Regions from separate parts of the Streptococcus pantholopis genome, predicted to be linked through region 2. Evidence: predicted binding sites of a transcription regulator. Region 2 holds the regulator's gene; the other holds the start of a gene.

Region 1 (10,652 bases), 460 kb from region 2:
CGATTCTTCCGTCGATTTAGTTGTCACCCCGCGCTCAACTGTAGAAAATCAGGAAACGACAACAGAAGCTACTATTGTTAAACTTTATATGGAAAAAGGCTATTCAGAAACAGCGGCATCAACAAAAGACGTCCTGATTTTGGAAAAAACAAAATAACACCAAGATACAAAGCCCGTTTAAAGAGCAAAGCAAAAATGACGGTAAGTCCGAAATCTCTGATTTCGCAGACGCACCTCTGCCAGAACGACTAGAAAGGTGCGGTCGACTGTTAAGGCGACAAAGCTTTCAGTCGTTTACGGCTAGCGGTAACTAGGTAACGATACAGATTTCCAGTCCCCTCACTTCCCTTTTCTAGGTTCGGGCTGAAATCATCCACTGGATGATTTCACTGCACAGCTCTTAGGGCGTGTTCAATTACCAAGATACAAAGCCCGTTTAAAGAGCAAAGCAAAAATAGTCTGATTTTGTCTCCTGCTAGGACGGCTAGAAGGGTGCGGCAAGACTTATAACCTTTCAAACTGCTTATTCTTTAGATTACTGTCAGCATTAGCTAATATAAGAAAAAAACCGCCCCGGATTGAGAATTTTTCCCAATCCGGGGCGGGTTTTTCCGTTTGTCAGACTGAATGATTTTTATTCAGCAGAGACAGTTTCACTTGGTGTTTCCACTTTTTTGGCAGATTTAATCACGATTTTGCCGCTGCTGGACATAACTGCCTTAAGATTTTTTTCGGTTGGATTTTCCAAATAATAATCTGTAATCGCATCTTCGATGTTTTCCTGAATGGTGCGGCGAAGCGGACGAGCACCCATTTTTGGATCATAGCCCAAATCAACCAGCTTTTCTTTTACTTTATCGGTGACATCAAGGTGAATTCCGCTGTGGCTGAGCCGAGCATTAACATCATCGAGCATCAAATCAACAATATGCAGTAGGTTATCCTTGTCAAGTGCTCTAAATTCAATGATACCATCGAAACGGTTCATAAATTCAGGGCTGAAGAAATTGCTGAGCTCTCCCAAAACAGAATTAGTACGTCCTTCGCGGGCTGCTCCGAAACCAACATTGGCCTCAGTGCGGCCGGTACCTGCATTTGAAGTCATGATAATGATAGTATCTTTAAAGCTGACTGTCCGGCCCTGGCCGTCCGTTAAGCGTCCGTCGTCAAGGACTTGCAGGAATGTATGCAGCACATCCGGATGCGCTTTTTCAACTTCATCAAGCAGAATCAGTGAATAAGGGTTTCGGCGGACCTGTTCTGTCAGCTGTCCGGCTTCTTCATAGCCGACATAGCCTGGAGGAGCTCCGACCAGTTTAGCGACAGAATGCTTTTCCATATATTCCGACATATCAAAACGAATCATGCTGTCTGCCGATCCAAACAGTTCTATTGCCAGCTGTTTGGAGAGCTCTGTCTTACCTACACCGGTAGGACCAACAAAGAGGAAAGAACCGATAGGGCGGTTAGGTGTTCCTAAACCGACCCGGTTTCGGCGGATAGCCTTGGCAATTCGCTCAACAGCATCATCCTGACCGATAACGTGGGCTTTTAAATCATCAGCAAGACTGATAAGCTGTGACTGTTCTTTTTCTTTTAAATCCCCGACCGGAATATTCGTTTTTTGTTCAACGATGGCTTCAATCGTCTTTTCAGTGATAACAGGGACATCCTGTTCATCAACCTTTTGTTTTTGCATTTCCTTATATTTGGCAATCTGATCGCGGAAATAAGCAGCCCGTTCATAGTCTTCATCACGAGTAGCCTGTGCTTTCAGGTTTTCTGCTTCAGTCAGGCGCTGATCGATTTCTTTAGGATCAACAAAATTCAAGGTTAAGTTCATCTTAGACCCGGATTCATCAAGCAGGTCGATGGCCTTATCCGGTAAGAAGCGGTCTTGGATGTAACGGTTTGAAAGAAGAGCAGCTGCTTCGATAGCATCATCGCTGTACTTAACATGGTGATAGTCTTCGTATTTCTTCTGAATCCCCTTAAGAATAGTAATGGTTTCAGCAACAGAAGGTTCGTCAACCTTAACTGGCTGCATCCGGCGTTCCAGAGCAGCATCTTTTTCAATAATACGGTATTCCTTAAGTGTGGTGGCTCCGACTAACTGCAGCTCTCCTCTAGCCAAAGCCGGTTTGAGAATATTGCCGGCATCCATATTGCCGTCACCCGCAGAGCCGGCACCGACAATTTCATGAATTTCATCAATGAAGAGGATAACATCCTGACGCTTGCGAATCTCTTCCATAAGTTTTTGCATGCGTTCTTCAAATTGGCCGCGAATACCGGTTCCTTGAACAAGGCTGACCACATCAAGTCGGATAACCTGCTTGTTTTTTAGTTTTTGCGGAACATTACCATCAACAATCTTTTGAGCCAGACCCTCAACAACAGCTGTTTTACCGACCCCGGGCTCACCGATAAGCACAGGATTGTTTTTAGTGCGGCGGTTGAGGATTTCAATGAGCCGGACAATCTCTTCATCGCGTCCGATAACAGGGTCAATGTCGCCTCGGCGGGCAATTTCAGTGACATTGATGCCATATTCTTCTAACAGGCCGTTTGGCTGCTGAACTTGCGGACCGTTAGGCCGTCCGTTACTGCCACCCCCGCCTCGGCCGCCCCCGGCCTGTGTAGGAGGTGTGTTAGGGAGCTGGCCGTTAAAGGCCCGGAAATTGTTTAAATCGCCAAAGAAATCATCAAAGAATGGGTTCCCAGTGTTGCTTTGATCCTGAGGCTGTTTACTGAGACCGCCTAAAATCGTATTATTAGGGTCAGTTTTCATGATTTGGTAGCAGTTCTGACAAAGATCTATTTGTCTTTGCTTACCATTAACATTTGTATATAAGTGAATGGTTGCTTCATTTAGATTACAATTTTGACAGAGCATAAAATAACCTCCCTTGTCATTTTCAATTCATTTGACCTTATTTAGTCAAAGATGGTCAAACTTTATATTCATATTATAACACCCCATAAAAAGAATTCAAGTAAAAAGTTTAAAAATTTAGCACTTTATCCATGAGAGTGATAAAAAATTTTTTTCAGAAAAAAACTTGCCAAAAAATGTATAATAATGTAAAATTAAATGTATAAAAATACAGGAGAAAAGCAATGAATGCCCCCCTATCTTTTTTAAAAGAGGTTGATTTCAGTAAAGAAGAACTCTTGGAGCTGATTGATTTAAGCCTTCATTTCAAACAGCTAAAAAAAGAGAAAACCCCTCACCATTATTTAGAAGGCCTCAATATTGCTCTTATTTTTGAGAAAACCAGCACACGGACACGATCAGCCTTTACTGTTGCCGGACAAGATTTAGGTATGCAGGTTACTTATCTTGGTTCGGATGAAATCCAGCTTGGCCGTAAGGAATCTGTTGCTGATACGGCTAAGGTTTTGGGTTCAATGTTTGATGGCATTGAGTACCGTGGTTTTAAGCAGGAAGATGTGGAAACTTTAGCCCGCTATGCCGGAGTGCCTGTTTGGAACGGTCTGACTGATACATGGCATCCGACCCAGATGATTGCTGATTTTATGACTTTAAAAGAAGTCTTTGGTTCTTTAGAGGGTCTGCATATCGCTTATGTAGGCGATGGCCGCAACAATGTAGCACACTCGCTTTTAGTTACAGCAGCTATTTTAGGAGTCAATATTACGATTATTGCCCCCGCTTCACTGCAGCCGGAAAAGGAAATTGTTGCGCTTGCTGAGCAGCATAATAACGGGGCTCTCATCAAGATTACAGATGAGCTTGAAGCTGTTGAGGGAGCCGACATGCTCTATACAGATGTTTGGGTATCCATGGGAGAAGAGATTGATTTCAAGGAGCGGATTGACTTGCTGCTGCCCTATCAGATCAATGCAGAACTTCTTGCAAAAACAGGTAAAACTAATACTGTTGTAATGCACTGTCTGCCAGCTTTTCACGACCGTAAAACAGAGATTGGCTTGAGTCTTTATGAAAAATACGGCCTTGCTGAGTTGGAAATTACAGACGACATTTTTCAAAAGCACAGTCCCATTATTTTTCAGGAGGCAGAGAATCGTCTGCACTCAATCAAAGCTATCATGTACTATTCTTTAAAAGAAGGATAAAGAGGAACATCTTTTCTTGTGAGTTTAGACTTATTTGTGTTAAAATAATAAAGGATAGATAATAAACTTATAGGAGAATAGCCATGGAATCACATTTAGTGAGAATTATCAATCGTCTTGATTTAATGGCGACTGATGGTGCCAATCTTAAACGTAATTTTGAACGCGATGGTGTTGTTGTCGCAGAAGTCTCTTTCAGCAATGAGCCGGAGGCTGGTCCGGTTTTTACCTTACGTGATGTTGAAGCGCATGAGACCTACTCGTTTGATAGTATTGATCTTATTGCAATGGAAATTTATGACTTATTGTATTAAACCATAAACAAGGGTCGGAGCATTTGTTCCGGCCCTTTTTCACTGGGATTTTAGACCATGTTCAATTCATCAAGATACAAAGGACGTGAAAAACGCAAAAGGAAAATAGGGGACTGACTGACGAATCGCCAGATTCTAAGTCAGGACATCTTTTTCCCGCAGCGTTTAGACCATGTTCAATTCATCAAGATACAAAGGACGTGAAAAACGCAAAAGGAAAATAGGGGACTGACTGACGAATCGCCAGATTCTAAGTCAGGACATCTTTTTCCCGCAGCGTTTAGGCCGTGTTCAATTCAATAAGATACAAAGGCCGTTAAAAGAGCAAAGCAAAAATAGGAAAATTGACGAAGAGTCCCTAAGACTCTAGGAGATTTTATCTTTTTTGCACAGCTCTTAGGGCGTGTTCAGTTCAATAAGATACAAAGGCCGTTCAAGCTCACAGCCAAAAGACGGTAAGCCAGAAATCTGTGATTTCGCAGACGCCCTCTGCCAAGACGACTAGAAGGGGGCAGTCAGCTCTTAAGGTACCAGTCTGAGCAGGTTTTCTGGTTTGAAAAAGTCTGTCAATATAAGGCGCTGCTTGCTCATTTATCTGAGAAAATGCTTTTTGGAAACTGGACAGTTCTTATTCCGTCATTATTTGGTGGATTGTATGTTTATTCAATTAATGGTATAATAAAACAAAATGACAGTATAGAGGAGAAGATAATGGATTTTTCGTTTTTGCCGACCTACTGGGCTTATTTTAATTACGGTGTTTTAGTGACCGTTATGATTTCGGCCTGTGTGGTATTTTTTGGGACAATTATCGGTATCTTAGTTTCCCTGCTTAAACGCACTAATATAAAGGTATTTGATTGGCTGGTCAGCTTCTATGTTTGGGTTTTTCGCGGTACGCCGATGGTTGTACAGATTATGATTGCCTTTGCCTGGATGCATTTCAGTCATGTGCCGACAATCGGCTTTGGTGTTCTGGATTTGGATTTCTCCCGTCTGCTTCCAGGGATTATTATCCTGTCTCTTAACAGCGGAGCTTATATTTCTGAAATCGTTCGGGCAGGAATTGAGGCTGTGCCTAAAGGTCAGCTTGAAGCCGCTTATTCGCTGGGTATTCGTCCGGTGAATGCTATGCGCTATGTTATTTTGCCGCAGGCTTTTAAAAATATCCTTCCGGCTTTGGGGAATGAGTTTATTACAATTATTAAAGATAGCTCGCTTTTACAGACTATCGGCGTTATGGAATTATGGAACGGTGCTCAGTCGGTTGTAACGGCAACCTATTTGCCTGTCAGTCCGCTTTTGTTTGCTGCTTTTTATTATTTAATGGTGACAACAGTTATGTCAGCTCTGGTTAAAAGACTGGAGAACCGGATGGGACAAGGGAGGTAAGGACTGATGGCAGAAACACTTATTTCAATTAAGAATCTTCATAAATATTTTGGCAAAAATGAAGTGCTGAAAGGGATCGATCTGGATATCAAACAGGGAGAAGTCGTTGTGATTATCGGGCCCTCCGGATCTGGAAAATCCACCTTTTTGCGTACTATGAACCTTCTTGAAGTGCCGACTAAGGGGACTATCAGCTTTGAGGGGGTAGATATTACGGATAAGAAAAATGATATTTTTAAGATGCGGGAAAAGATGGGGATGGTTTTTCAGCAGTTCAATCTTTTTCCAAATATGACAGTGCTTGAGAATATTACCCTATCTCCTGTTAAAACGAAAGGCTTGGCTGGAGACAAAGCCAAGAAAAAAGCTTTTGAACTGCTGGCAAGAGTTGGTTTGCAGGATAAGGCGGGGGCCTACCCGGCCAGTTTGTCCGGCGGCCAGCAGCAGCGGATTGCTATAGCGCGGAGTTTAGCAATGGATCCTGATGTCCTGCTTTTTGACGAGCCCACATCAGCTCTTGATCCGGAAATGGTAGGAGAGGTTCTGTCTGTTATGCAGGATTTAGCCAAATCGGGGATGACAATGGCTATTGTGACCCATGAAATGGGCTTTGCCAGAGAAGTTGCGGATCGTGTCCTCTTTATGGACGAGGGAGTCATTGTTGAAGAAGGGAAACCGGAAGCGATTTTTGAAGCAGCTCAGGAAGAGAGAACGCGGGACTTTTTAAGCAAAGTTTTATGATGACTAATAAAAAACGCTTGATGTTTCTGGCGTTTTTTGAGTTTTAAAACTGCAGGAGGGGGATGAGTCAATTGATTTTGAAAAACGGGACTGTCAGGGTTCCTTATCAAATTATTAGTATTGATCTGCCTGAAAAAAGTGTCAGATATCTGTCTAACTTAGGGGTAAAGGTAGGGTGCAGACTGGAGCTGGTTTCTAAAACAAAAACAAGTGCAATAGTGATGTTAAAGTCCAGCCGCCTTGCTTTTGATGCCTCTATTTTAAGTAAAATTAATGTAGCCGAAATAGAGAATAAGCAGTCAGAGCTTCCCTTATCACAGTTAAAGCCTGGGGAATCTGCCTATATAGCTGATATACATACAATCGGTGAAGCCAAACGCCGTTTGATGGATATGGGGCTGACCCGCCATACAAAAGTTTATTTAAGAAAGCGGGCCCCGCTTGGCGATCCGCTTGAACTTAATCTGCGAGGTTATGAACTGACACTGAGAAAATCAGAAGCACAGATGATTAGTGTGGTTAAATTAAATGATAAGGAGACAAGATGACTGAAATTGCGTTAATTGGCAATCCCAACAGCGGTAAGACCAGCTTGTTTAACCTGCTGACAGGGACAAATCAGCGTGTGGGAAATTGGCCGGGTGTTACTGTCGAGCGCAAGAGCGGCAGGGCGAAAGGCGATAAAGGGGTAAGTGTGCAGGATTTGCCCGGTATTTATTCTATGTCACCTTACAGCCCTGAGGAAAAGGTAGCCAGAGATTATCTGCTGAGCCGCCAAGCAGACAGTATTTTAAATGTCGTGGACGCAACAAATCTGGAGAGAAATCTTTACCTGACCACTCAGCTGATTGAAACGGGTATCCCAGTCACTATTGCTCTTAATATGAGCGATGTTCTGAAGAAGCAGAAAAAAACGATTAATCTGGAAAAACTGTCTTATCAAATGGGAGTTCCGGTTGTAGCTACCAGTGCTTTAAAAAATACTGGCACAGCTAAGGCTCTGAATACAGCCTGTCAAACTACTAAAGAAAGTGTTGAAACAATTCAGTATCCGCTCTATGATAGTAAATTTGAGGCGGCTGTCGCACAAATTATTGAGGTGCTGGGCAACACTGTACCGGAAACTTCTCAGCGTTTTTATGCTATTAAACTTTTTGAACGTGATCAGCTGGTTATGGCAGAGCTGGACTTATCTGACTTTCAAAAGAGCGAAATTGCCGATATTATCAGGATAACAGAAGATATTTTTACTGAAGACGCAGAAACCATTGTTATTAATGAGCGTTACGCTTTTATTGAACGTGTCAGCAAGATGGCTCAAAGTCAGGACAGCCATTTTAAAATGACCCTGTCTGATAGAATTGATAAAATCGTGACCAACCGTCTGCTGGCTTTGCCTCTTTTTGCGTTAGCCATGTTTGCGGTCTACTATTTATCTATTCAAACAGTAGGGACAATTGGCACGGATTGGGTCAATGATGTCCTATTTGGAGACTATATTCCAGCTGCTGCAGCATCTTTTCTTGATTATTTGCATGTAGAGGCTTGGCTGACTGATTTGATTGTTGATGGGATTATCGCCGGTGTAGGAACCGTTCTCGGTTTTTTACCCCAAATTTTTGTGCTGTTTATTTGTCTGGGAGTTTTAGAAGATATCGGTTACATGAGCCGGATTGCTTTTGTTATGGATCGGATTTTCAGGCGTTTCGGGCTGTCCGGAAAATCTTTTATTCCTATGCTGATTGCGACAGGCTGCGGAGTTCCGGGGATTATGGCCAGCCGGACAATTGAAAATGAACGCGACCGCCGCATTACAATTATGACAGCAACTTTTATGCCCTGTTCGGCCAAACTCTCAATTATTGCTCTCATTGCCGGTGCTTTTTTCCCAGACAATCCTTGGATTGCACCAAGTGCCTATTTTTTGGGTTTCGGAGCTATTATTTTATCGGGAATTGCCCTTAAGAAAACACGCCTTTTAGGCGGTTACGCCAGTCCTTTTATTATGGAACTGCCAGCTTATCATCTGCCTAAAATCACGGCCGTCTTTCACTATGCTTTTGGTAAGGCCTTAAGTTTTATTAAACGTGCAGGAACGATTATTTTCACTCTGACTGTTTTCATATGGTTTGCCTCTTCCTATAATTTTTCTCTGCAGGCTGTATCTGCTGAGAAGAGTATTTTAGCCGGTCTGGGTCACACTCTGTCCTGGGTTTTTGCCCCGCTTGGCTTTGGAAATTGGAAGGCAACAGTTGCTGCGCTAACCGGTCTTGCAGCTAAAGAAACAGTCGTCGCAACTTTTGGGGTGCTCTATCATAATCCCGGAGCAGAAGAGGGGAGCCGTCAGCTTTGGCACAGTCTGCAGGGCGATTACAGTTCTCTGGCCGCTTATTCCTTTTTGGCTTTTAACCTTCTGTGTGCCCCTTGTTTTGCTGCGATTGGGGCTATTAAACGGGAAATGGGGGCTTTGAAATGGACACTTGCAGCCATCGGTTTTCAAACAGGGCTGGCTTATGCGGTCAGCTTGATGATCTATCAGTTTGGACTTGTTCTCTTTTACGGCCAGCCCTTATCAGCATGGAGTATGGCAGCCCTCGTTTTACTGTGCTTGCTGCTGTATTTTGTCGGCAGAAAACCTCGGCAGTTTAAAGAAAAGATAATCAGCATTGATAATTTGGGAATGGTACAGAAGTAGCTTAGAAAGGAAAAAAGATGTCAACAGTGATTATTGCAGGTCTGATTATTTGGGCCGTATGGATGAGTTTGCGGCATTATATTAAGCAGAAAGGGTCTTGCGGGGAGTGTGACTGTTCCTGCCCGGTGAAGGAGGAAATGCAAAAAGCAGCCGGACAAAGATCGAAATAACTGCCTAATGTTACGGGATAAGAGCGCTTTAAAATACTTTTTCAGAAAGCGAGTGTTTCAGATGCTGTTTTTTGATATAATAGAAAAAAATGAGATGGAGTTTATATGGCAAACATTATTGATGGTAAGGCTTTAGCCTTGAAAATGCAGTCTGCTTTGGCTGAAAAAGTGAAACAAATGAAAAGCAGGTACGATTTAGTTCCGGGTTTAGTTGTCATTTTGGTTGGGGACAATTCTGCCAGTCAGATTTATGTGCGAAATAAAGAACAAGCTGCTCTTAAAGCAGGTTTCCGCAGTGAGACAGTCCGCTTGTCCGAGGGAGTCAGCGAAGAGGAGCTGATTGAAATAATTAATCTCTACAATGCCGACCCGGCTTTTCATGGTATTCTGGTTCAGCTTCCTCTGCCGCAGCATATTAATGATAAAAAAATTATACTGGCTATTGACCCGCATAAAGATGTTGATGGCTTTCACCCGATGAATACCGGTCATCTGTGGAGCGGCCGTCCGGGCATGGTACCTTGTACACCGGCTGGCATTATGGAGCTGCTGCATGAGTATGAGGTTGAACTGGAAGGCAAACACGCTGTGATTGTCGGCCGTTCAAACATCGTCGGCAAACCTATGGCCCAGCTCCTTTTGGATAAAAATGCAACAGTGACGCTGACCCATTCAAGAACCAGACAGCTCCCTGACATAGCTAGGCAGGCTGATATTTTGATTGTTGCCATCGGTAGCGGCCACTTTGTGACCAAGGATTTTATCAAAGAAGGAGCGGTAGTGATTGATGTCGGTATGAATCGCAGCGAAAACGGCAAGCTTATCGGTGATGTTCAGTTTGAACAGGCTGCAGAAGCGGCCAGCCTGATTACGCCTGTCCCTGGGGGAGTGGGTCCTATGACGATTACCATGCTGCTGGAACAAACCTATCAGGCGGCGCTTAGAAGTGTGATGTCATATGATTATTGATCGGACTTTTGCTGAAGAAGTGGTTCAGCCTCGCCCCCTTAAAAGCCATAAGGGGACTTTTGGCCGTGTTTTTTTGGTGGGAGGAAACCCTCCATACAACGGAGCTGTCATCATGGCAGCCTGTGCCTGTGTTAATAGCGGCGCTGGTTTAGTCTCTGTTGCGACGGATCAGAATACGATTTCAGCCTTGCACAGTCAGCTCCCAGAGGCAATGGCCTTTGCTGCGGCAGACGAAGAACAGTTCCAACAGGAGCTGCTGCGTGCAGATGT
Region 2 (10,652 bases):
GTTTCCATCTTTTTTCCTTTCTTTTAATTGAGGCTGTATATAAGCCCATTACTCTAAAACCAGTCTGAGTACACATGATACAATAGTGATTTAAATAAACTATTTATCCCTTTTCACAAAAATAAAGTCTCAAACCCCAGTTTTCCTTTTAACTTCTTTAGTAAATTGTTCAATCCAGATGATATTGATAAATGCTATCAGAATAACAAAAACTATTACTAACAAAGATATCAGCGGCCGGCTGTCCATAAGAATAACTGATAAGATCGCTAGTAAACTGATAGCACCAAAAGAAAGTTGTAACCTCTTCAGCACCTCAGTCATTGAATCTATTTGAAGTGTTTTTTTGACCTCCATTAACTCCTCCTTATCTACTATTTTCACTAGATTTCTAACTCCATACTGGCTCTTTGACGACAGTAGAAGTTTAAGCCAGTTTCAGAAATCTTTTGAAATAATTATTTCAAAAGCGGTCACTTTTCCATCTCCTCTCAAACTTTATGTCCCTGTTATAAAGCAAAGAAAAAAAGAAGAACAGGACATCCATGTCACTATTCTTCTTTTTCTTGTAAATCGTTTGCTCTTTCTTTTTTTAGATTATTTATCAAAACCGTGTCGCCAAAATTTTCTGCTAAAGTCAGCGCTAAATCGTAGCAGGACTTGGCTTTCTGAAAGTTATGCCCCTGATAGAGATAGTATTTGGCTTCAAGCATTAATAAGATTGGTTTGTAAACATGTTGCATGGTTTGATTAACCACATCATCCATTTTATCAAGAGTCGGTTTCATATCAGAATAATCAGCTGATACAACATAGACACCGGCCAATGCAGACAAGGCACCTAAAAGTTCAACATTATAATATTCATCACCAGTTATTTCTTGTTTTAACAGTCTGGCTACAAGATGCTGGAAAGTTTTTCTGTCAAAAACAGAATCCTGACACTGTATAAAATAGTACTTAACAAGTAAAATATCATTTAAGGAATAGGTTTCTTTTGATAAGAGCTGTTTAAAGAAATCTTCATAAATCTGTTCTGCTGATCCAGATTCCCCTACGGTCATACGGTCAAAAGACTTTTCAAGTAAATCTAAAGTAAAGAGTTCTTCTTCCGGCAGCTGCTTTTTTGGGGCTAAACGCTCAGCGTCTCCATAAGAGGGAAATTTTATCAGCTTATATTTTTGTTCAAAATAGGCCTGTGGAATCTCCAAACTTTGTTCTCCCAAAAGGCTGGCCATATCAACGTTTAATGTATCTGCCAAATATTCCAGTTTGACAATCGTCGGCAGAGACTGCCCCAGCTCGATACGCATCAGCTGTCTGATAGTCAGTTCTGATTCTAGCCCGCAAACCTGCTCTCGCGATAACCCTTGTCTTTCCCGTTCGGCCCTGATGTTAGCTCCTATAATTTCTTTTGTCTTCATGAAGACTCCTTCACTCTTAACCCAACATTTTTTCTTACCAGTATACCATTTTTAGTTTAATATGATAATGACTTTTTTGTTAATAATCTATTATAAAGTATACCAGTTCAATTTTTTGCCTATATTTGCGGAAAAAATTCTAAATAAGATAGTTTTACTTTTTAATCTTTGAAAAAGGGCGCTGATATGGTTTCGCTGCTTAAAACTGCGCAAACTATTGACTATATCTCGTTTTTATGTAAAATAATAATAGAGAAGGCCGTGCCTGCAAATAAAAAGAAAAAAGCTTTCGATGAGCAGTAAGCTGAAATGCCATATTAATGATCAACTTATGATACTTAATCAAAAGCTTCTTTGACTTGTTAAACAGGGGCAGCAGCCTATCAGTTAATGAATTAAAGCATATTTTGAGGTAAACAAATAATGAATGACGAAAAACGACTTAATATTTTGCTGACTATCAATGTTGTGCTGTCACTTATTAATCTTGTCATCAGTTTTTTGAAGTAATGTTCTTAGCGCTTTGAGCACTGATTCTTTGCAACATTCGACTTTAACAGAATCTCTGCTTAAATAACAGAAGCAAGAGCTACTATTTTAAGAGGTGACAAAATGCCAGTAAGCGAAGCACAAAAAAAAGCGTCCAGAAAATGGGAGCAAAAAAACAAAGAGAAAAAGGCTTATTACTCCTACAAAGCAACTACCAAAAGCTTTATTCGCAACAAAGCGACTGCTGAAGATCTGACTGAACTTGAAGCCTTGATAGCCGAACGGCGGAAAAGTATGGATTAAATGAATAATTAGGTAAAGTTTTTATGCACTTTGCAGCCCAATGCCCCTTTTTTGCCCCTTTTTAGGATTATAAACACAAACAACCCCTTTGAAACCTTGATTTCAAAGGGGTTGTTGTATATAGACAAAAAGAGCACACAGCCTAACTCGCTTAGGGCTGCTGGATTCCTCCCCTGACCCACTTCACGCAAGACTGTTGCTCCACTGTTTATTATATCACTTTCTGCCATTTCTGCCAAGTCCCTGAAGTTCAGGCAAACAGCCGACACGGCATTTACTGCTTAGTGCGCCGCTGTCTGAAAAAATCCTGCATCAGCTGAGCACATTCTGCAGCCAAGATCCCGCTCTCCAGACTGACACGGTGGTTAAGCCGTTTGTCCTGCAAAATATTATAGAGGCTGCCTCCCGCACCAAATTTTTGATTTTCAGCACCGTAAATAACCTGAGGAATCCGGGCAAGACCGATAGCTCCGCTGCACATCACACAAGGTTCGATTGTAACAAAAAGCGTGCTGTCCAGCAGCCGCCAATTGCCTTCATGGCGGTTGGCTGCATTAATAGCCATAATCTCAGCATGCATTACAGCCTGATTTAATTCTTCTCGGGCATTGTGGCCGCGTCCGATAATTTCCCCCTTTTTGACAATCACACAGCCGATCGGGATATCTTCTTTGGCTAGAGAAAGCCGGGCTTCTTTAAGAGCCTCCTGCATAAAATAAGTTTTTTCTTCCTGTGTTAAGTCCGACATTACAATTTCCCTAAGTCCCAAAACTTGTGCGGTTCTGCCAAATCAACCGAAACACTTGGGGCATAATCTGCCGCTTGCTGACGCAGAAGCTCTAAATGATTATCCGACTCTGTGTTTTCAGGACCGAACTGAGGCAGGTGGGTTAAAACCAGTTTCTTAACTCCGGCCTGAGCTGCGATTTCCCCAGCCTCCTTAGAAGTCAGATGGGCAGGGTGCCTTTCCTGACCTGCGTAAAGATAGACATCCGCTAAAAAGAGATCGGCTCCCGCAGTAAATGGGAGCAGCTCTTCAAAATAGCCGCTGTCTCCGGTAAAAACCAGTACCTGACCGCTCTCATGCTCCACAATACGCATGGCATAGCAGACAACCGGGTGTACAGTCTTAATAAAACTGATGGTAAAAGGTCCAATTGTTTCAGTCCCGTTCACATCATAAGCGATCCCCTGAGAAACACCCTCTAAAGTCAGTTTTGCAAACTCTCCCTCATCTTCATCGTGTCCATAGGTTGGCAGAACTCTAGGCTGCCAGAGATTTTTGGGGTAAAGCTGGCGGTAATGGCGAAGAACACCTAAATCAGCCACATGATCCGGGTGGTAATGGCTGATGATGACAGCATCCAAATCCAAAGGACTGATTTCCTTTTCAAGCTCGTTAAGAGCACGGCTCCCTACATCCATCAAAAGCTGAAAACCATCTTCTCCAGTCAGCAGGTAAGAGGTCGTTCCTTGATTCTGATAGGGATAACCGCCCCAGCATCCTATTGTTGTTAATTTCATAGCAGTACCTTCTTTGCTTTTCTTAGCTTTATTATAACAAAAAAAGGACCGTCCCAAAATAAAAAGCCTTTAGAAAGAAACTTTCCAAAGACTTACCCCTGAGGCTAACCCACAAAACTCACCATGTATTCCTGAAGCAGGTCAGCTATTTTATCAAGCAAGAGCAAATGCTAATTTCCCCTTAGAGAGGCCGATTTTAACAGTCCTGCCGCTGGTTAGCTCGCCTGAGAGCACTAACTCAGACAGCCTGTCTTCAACTTGGGTCTGCAGCGCTCTGCGCAGAGGCCGGGCTCCCATTTCACTATCATAGCCATCCTGCGCCAGATACTTCAAGGCAGAAGGCTGGAATTTAAGAGTAATTCCTTTTTCTGCCAGATTGCGGATGAGCGGTGCTACCATAATCTTAACAATTTGCCGCATGTCATCCTGACTCAGGCTGTGGAAGACCACTGTTTCATCAATACGATTCAAAAATTCAGGGCGGTAGGCATGTTTGAGCTCTTCCAAAATCCGGCTCTGCATTGCTTGATAGTCCTGACTGACAGACTTGGCACCAAATCCGACAGTTTTGTCATCACGCAAGGCAGTTGCTCCTAAGTTGCTGGTCATAATGATAATGGTATTGGAAAAATCGACCTGACGGCCGCGGCTATCTGTCAGCATGCCATCGTCAAGAACCTGCAGCAAAACATTAAAAATATCCGGATGGGCTTTTTCCACCTCGTCAAAAAGGAGGACCGAATAAGGCTTGTTGCGAACTTTTTCAGTCAGCTCTCCGCCTTCTTCATAGCCAACATAGCCGGGAGGTGCCCCGTTGAGCCGGCTGGCTGCAAATTTTTCCATATATTCAGACATATCAAAGCGAATAAGAGCCGACTCATCATCAAAAAGAACCTGTGCTAAAGCTTTGGCCAGCTCTGTCTTCCCAACACCTGTCGGTCCTAAAAACATAAAAGAACCAATGGGACGGCGGCCAGTCCGAATCCCGGACTGGTTGCGGCGAATAGCCCGGCTGATAGCTGAAACAGCAGCATCCTGTCCAATAACTCGCTTGTGCAGCTCTTTTTCCAGATTAAGATATTTTTTGCTATCAGCCTGAGTCAGTTTTTCGACCGGAATTCCGGACAGCTTGCTGAGTGTACTCATAATATCATCTTCTGTCACCAGTGTAGGTTCTAGCAAATGAACGGCTGCAGCCTCTTTTAAATACTGTGAAGCTTTTTTGAAATCTCCTTGCAAAATCGCTTCATCAGCAGGAGTTAAGTAGGCAGGCGCTTCTTTTTTGACCATGTTTTGCACCTGTGCGCTCGCTTCATCCAACAGGTCAATCGCCGAATCAGGCAAATGTTTTCCTGTCAGATAGCGGCGGGCTGCTTTAACCGCTGCCAGAGCAGCTGCATCTGAAATAACGACATTGTGATAATCTTCGTAAGATTTTTTGAGTCCAAGCACAATCTCATAAGCTGCCTCTACACTAGGCTCTTCAATCAGTACTCTGGCGAAGCGCCGGGACAGAGCCGCATCCTTTTCGATATGCTTCTGATATTCCTCTTGAGTTGTTGCGCCAAGTGTCCGAAGACTCCCACGTGCCAGGGCAGGTTTAAGGATATTGGCTGCATCAAGCGTGCTGTCAATCCCGCTGCCAGACCCCATAATCGTATGCAGTTCATCAATAAAGAGAATAATGTGCCCATCTGCTTCAATATCCGCAATGATTTGGTTCATCCGCTCTTCAAAGTCCCCGCGGAAACGTGTCCCGGCAACCACACTCATCATATCCAGTTCAAGAACTTTCATATCCTGCAGTTCATAGGGAATGGCTCCGCTTACGATGCGCTGAGCTAAGCCGTAAGCAAGAGCTGTTTTCCCAACTCCGGCATCACCGACTAGGACCGGATTGTTTTTTGTTTTCCGACTGAGAATCTGTACCATACGGGAGATTTCTTTTTCCCGGCCGATAACAGGTTCCAGCCGCCCTTGGCGGGCCATTTCTGTCAAATCGCGCGTGAAATCGGAGAGCTCGCCTGCTGTTCCCGGCGGCTTCATCATATCAGAAAAATTATTGTTCGGTCTTGCTTTTTTGGGCTTACGCAAGCCATGGATAGCCTTAAGGTCTTCTTTGGTGAATCCTGCCTGTCTCTCTAGAGATTTACGTAAATCCAATAAACGGATAGATTCGCCATCATCTTTCAATTTGAAGCCGACCATTTCTAAAAGTCGGGTAGCAAGGAGATCCATATTCAGCAGCATAGCAAATAAAACATGCTCTGTACCAATCTCTTTGGCTCCAGTCACCTGACTGATTCCGTCAGCCGTCTGCAGCAGACGCTTTAAAGCCGGAGACTGCTCTATAAATTCAACTTCCTCTACTTGTTCTTTAGGAACTTTTCCAAGAGCCAAAATAGCAGCAGCTTCGTACTCCTCCAAACTGACATCAGCTTCATACTCCGCAAGACTGAGACCTGCAACAGAATCAGGAATAAAAGCCATGGCCAGCAAGATATGCCAGCTTTCAAGATATTGGCTGTCATAACGTGCAGCCTGATAGAGGGCCAGTCTGAATACCTCCTGCATTTTAAACGAATAATTACTCATTTCCTTACCCTTTTCTGTCCAATCTTTGTAAAATTTTACGCAGCATCCGGGCACGAATCTCCGGACCCTCCTGGCCTAAAACATCATCAGATGAGGTGGCCAAAATAATCTGACCTTCCCGCCTGCTGATAATCTTTTCTTCAAATAAGAGCTGAATCAAATCCGTAAAGACTTGTTCACTGATTCGATCCCCAATAGTGGCCAACAAACTGCCCAGCATCTGGTGCTGATCAGAAAAACAAACTTTTTCAATACGAATGTACCCGCCGCCCCCCCGCTTACTTTCAACAACATAGCCGCGGCTTTCAGTGAAACGGGTTTTGATGACATAATTAATCTGACTGGGAACAACACGGAAGGCATCTGCTAAATTAGAACGCTTTATTTCAGCAATCCCTGATTGAGCCAATAGTTGTTTGATATATTCTTCAATACTATCAGACGTATTTTTTGATGCCATGACATTACTTCCTCCCAGCCGTTTGACTATAACTGACTTTTATTATACCAAAATTTACAGTAATTTAAAATGAAAACCGTTTATTTCATCTGGGCCTACCTGAAAGAGCAGAAAAGACCATATCTGCATTTGTCTCGCTTATTTAAAGGGCTTTTAGTTGAGAATATTCACCGCTTAGGATAAAATGGAACATGAACGAAAAGAAAGGTCACAAGTTCATGCATTATTTTATTACATTTCTCATTTCAATGGTCCCTCTAATTGAGCTCAGAGGCGCTGTCCCTTATGCGATTGCTGCGGGTATTCCCATGTGGCAGGCTATCACAATCGGTGTTGTCGGCAACATGCTCCCCGTTCCCTTTATTTTTTTCTTTGCGCGCCGCGTTTTAGAATGGGGAGCAGATAAGCCTGTTATCAGCGGCTTTTTCACTTGGTGTTTGAAGAAAGGCCACAGCGGGGGGCAAAAGCTGAGCAAAGCAGCCGGAGAAAAAGGGCTTTTCTTGGCCCTGCTCCTCTTTGTCGGGATACCTATTCCAGGAACTGGGGCCTGGACCGGAACCTTGGCAGCCAGTATTTTGGACTGGGACTTTAAACGCAGCGTAGTCGCGGTTATGCTGGGGGTTATTCTGGCAGGATTTATTATGGCCTCCCTTACTGTACTGGGGCTTTCAGCTTTCCTGTAACTAAAAACGGTATTAAAAAGCACCTAAAATTGGGGTTGTCCCCAGCTTTAGGTGTTTTTTTATTTGAAGCCAGAAAAATAAACAGCCCACTCAGCTCAAAAAAACTCTTACAGGCACCAAGTCCCGTAAGAATTTTTTAAATTAGCTGTTCAGGGCTTCTGCCATGGTTGCAGCAACTTCTGATTCAAAGTCGTTAGCAGCTTTTTCAATACCTTCTCCGACTTCAAAACGGGCAAAGTCTACAACTTTAGCGTTAACAGAATCTAGGTAAGCTTCGACCGTCTTACTGTCATCCATGATATAAACCTGAGCCAGCAAGGTATATTCTTGGTCAACCTTAGTGTTATCAAGCAGAAAGCGCGCCATCTTGCCGGGAATAATTTTATCCCAAATTTTTTCAGGTTTGCCTTCAGCCTGCAGTTCTGCCTTGATATCTGCTTCAGCCTGAGCCAGCACATCATCAGTCAATTCAGCTTTTGAACCGTATTTCAGGAGCGGCAGAGCTGGCTTGTCAACCAGTGCCCGGCTTTCATTGTCCTGTTCAATCTTATGATTCATTTGGGCCAGTTCATCGCGGACAAACTGTGGATCCAGTTCCTTATAGGATAAAACTTTTGGTTTCATCGCAGCAATATGCATGGATACTTGTTTAGCCAAAGCTTCGTCACCGCCGTCAAGCACGCTGATAACACCAATTCGGCCGCCATTATGCTGATAAGCTCCGAAAGACTGCCCGTCAGTTTTTTCCAAAAGTGCAAAGCGGCGGAAAGAAATCTTTTCACCGATAGTGGCTGTCGCATTAACATAGGCTGCTTCTAATGTTTCACCTGAAGCTGTTGTCAAGGCTAAAGCCTCTTCATTATTAGCCGGTTTGCCTTCAGCGATAACTTTGGCTGTTTCATTAACCAATTCAGTAAACTGCGCATTTTTTGCTACAAAGTCTGTCTCAGCATTCACTTCTACAACTGCTGCAACATTGCCATCAACATAAACACCGGTCAAGCCTTCGGCTGCCACCCGGTCAGCTTTTTTAGCCGCCTTAGCCATTCCTTTTTCGCGGAGCAGCTCGATGGCCTTATCCATATCACCGTCGGTTTCAACCAGTGCTTTTTTAGCATCCATGACGCCGGCACCAGACTTTTCACGCAATTCTTTTACAAGGGCTGCAGTAATATTTGCCATTTGTGGTTTCCTCCAAAAATTAGTTCCTTTTATAAAAAATGGGGCAGAGCAGTTTGCCTGCTGCCCCTTTTGACGATACAGTCTGAATACTGTTTTGTCTTATTCGTTTGTTCCTTCAACAACCTCAACGATTTCTTCAATCGAATCAGCTTGAGTATCCGCCTGTGCTTCAGCAAAGTCAACTTCTGCATCTTCACCTTGGCGGCCTTCAATAACAGCATCGGCCAATTTAGAAGTAATCAGTTTAACAGCGCGAATCGCATCGTCATTAGCCGGAATGATGACATCGATATCATCAGGATCCGCATTAGTATCAACCATAGCGACAACAGGAATACCCAGCTTTTTAGCTTCTTTAACTGCAATTTGTTCCTTATGCGGGTCAACAACATAGATGACATCCGGAATCCGCGGCATGTCTTCGATTCCGCCCAAGAATTTTTCCAGACGAGCCCGCTGTTTGTTAAGAAGCGCCACTTCTTTTTTAGGAAGAACATCAAAGGTGCCATCTTCTTCCATTGCCTTAATTTCTTTAAGACGGGCAATTCGTTTTTGGATAGTATCCCAGTTGGTCAGCGTTCCGCCCAGCCAGCGATGGTTAATATAAAACTGTCCGGCACGTTCTGCTTCTTCTTTAACAGCATCAGCAGCTTGTTTTTTCGTTCCTACAAAAAGGATAACCGCATCATTAGCTGCTGCGTCACGGACAAAATCATAGGCTTGGTCAGCTAACTTTACAGTTTGCTGCAAGTCAATAACATGAATCCCGTTACGCTCAGTAAAGATGTATTTTGCCATCTTAGGATTCCAGCGGCGTGTTTGGTGGCCGAAATGAACACCGGCCTCAAGAAGTTGTTTCATTGAAATAACTGCCATGAGTATTTCTCCTTTAAAAATGTTTTTTGCGACAGATTAATCCTGCCTGACCTCTTTCAGATATCTTCTTGCAGGCCCACTCTAAAAGAGCAACAGACCCACAATCCATCTAAAATGAGTATTTGCTGTTCATAACAGCCTTTTTACTATATCAAATTTAAGAAAAAAATGCAAGAGTTTCGAAAAGGACACATAATTTGCTAAAATACTGGTTCGCCCATGCACTCATTTCCCATTACAATATAGAATGAATTGTAAAAAAAGTATCTATCCCCTTACTGCTCAACCTTTAATGATATACAGCAATTAATTACGCTTTTGCATAACCTTTAGAGTAGCTTTAATTCACGATTAATATAATCCACATTATCCATAAAGTTCTTTTGCTTATTTTTTGAGCTGTATTGATGGCTATTTAATTCCAATAGATTCTAAAATACTGCTTATTCCATATAAAAGATTCTATGTATACTTTTCCTTTCTTAATGAATGACTAAAAGCTGTATGATTTCTAATTTTTTTTACTTTTCACTTCCATAATTCAACAAGAATGTGATATAACAGAAAGTGAGAAAACGCTTACTTCTCTTAAGACTCTTGAAATGTATCTGATTGATTCAGATGATATGATAATGTTACCTGGAGACTATGGATATAAATTATCTGGTGATTTATTCTCGGGTTCATCTGGGGTATTGCTCGCTTTAGAAGCACTCGGAGGAAAAAGTTGGAAGAATTGGCTTCCACTTATTTCTGAAACCATGGACGTATTACTATGATCGGTTTGTTAGAAAGGTTAAATTAATATTATATTTATGTGACAAGGATGTTTTTTATGTAAATCAAAACTTCTATAATAGATTAATTTTAGAGTAGCTCAGCTTATGATGCGAAAGGAGAATATAATGAGGAACATTTTATCATTACAACAACTTAAAGTGAAAGAGAATACTAAATTGATGGCAAAGTCATCAAAGAGTACAAACTGTAAAACTAGTAGTCATGCTAGCTGGTTTGTTTGTTAATAAAATCACGGTAATGTCCGAGTTTTCATTTAAAATCTTCAATAAAGGAGGAGAAAATGAAGAAAATATTATCGTTGCAAACCATGTCCTC

The links. The regulator CtsR, encoded in region 2, represses protease genes until heat stress. The targets are predictions, from matches to a motif close to TTGGTCAAAAAAGGTCAAANA.
Region 1: a site for CtsR is predicted at 2,938-2,958, ahead of A0O21_RS06680 (ATP-dependent Clp protease ATP-binding subunit). Genes of this name have one in related genera too.

Annotation. Positions count from the first base shown of each region.
Region 1 is NZ_CP014699.1:1,447,547-1,458,198, reverse strand. It holds gene A0O21_RS06685 (DUF2079 domain-containing protein) at 1-157, shown strand, start outside; gene A0O21_RS06680 (ATP-dependent Clp protease ATP-binding subunit) at 635-2,896, opposite strand; gene argF (ornithine carbamoyltransferase) at 3,121-4,101, shown strand; gene A0O21_RS06670 (YkuJ family protein) at 4,185-4,415, shown strand; gene A0O21_RS06665 (amino acid ABC transporter permease) at 5,127-5,807, shown strand; gene A0O21_RS06660 (amino acid ABC transporter ATP-binding protein) at 5,814-6,548, shown strand; gene A0O21_RS06655 (FeoA family protein) at 6,611-7,096, shown strand; gene feoB (ferrous iron transport protein B) at 7,093-9,243, shown strand; gene A0O21_RS10650 (FeoB-associated Cys-rich membrane protein) at 9,261-9,413, shown strand; gene A0O21_RS06645 (bifunctional methylenetetrahydrofolate dehydrogenase/methenyltetrahydrofolate cyclohydrolase) at 9,519-10,382, shown strand; gene A0O21_RS06640 (NAD(P)H-hydrate dehydratase) at 10,372-10,652, shown strand, end outside.
Region 2 is NZ_CP014699.1:1,911,617-1,922,268, forward strand. It holds gene A0O21_RS10940 (hypothetical protein) at 1-8, opposite strand, end outside; gene A0O21_RS08845 (hypothetical protein) at 130-357, opposite strand; gene A0O21_RS08850 (helix-turn-helix domain-containing protein) at 552-1,424, opposite strand; gene A0O21_RS08855 (hypothetical protein) at 2,037-2,216, shown strand; RNA gene ffs (signal recognition particle sRNA small type) at 2,333-2,429, opposite strand; gene tadA (tRNA adenosine(34) deaminase TadA) at 2,491-2,964, opposite strand; gene A0O21_RS08870 (MBL fold metallo-hydrolase) at 2,964-3,740, opposite strand; gene A0O21_RS08875 (ATP-dependent Clp protease ATP-binding subunit) at 3,894-6,335, opposite strand; gene A0O21_RS08880 (CtsR family transcriptional regulator) at 6,340-6,795, opposite strand; gene A0O21_RS08885 (COG2426 family protein) at 7,014-7,478, shown strand; gene tsf (translation elongation factor Ts) at 7,620-8,660, opposite strand; gene rpsB (30S ribosomal protein S2) at 8,760-9,536, opposite strand; gene A0O21_RS11160 (class III lanthipeptide) at 10,442-10,561, shown strand; gene A0O21_RS11165 (class III lanthipeptide) at 10,618-10,652, shown strand, end outside.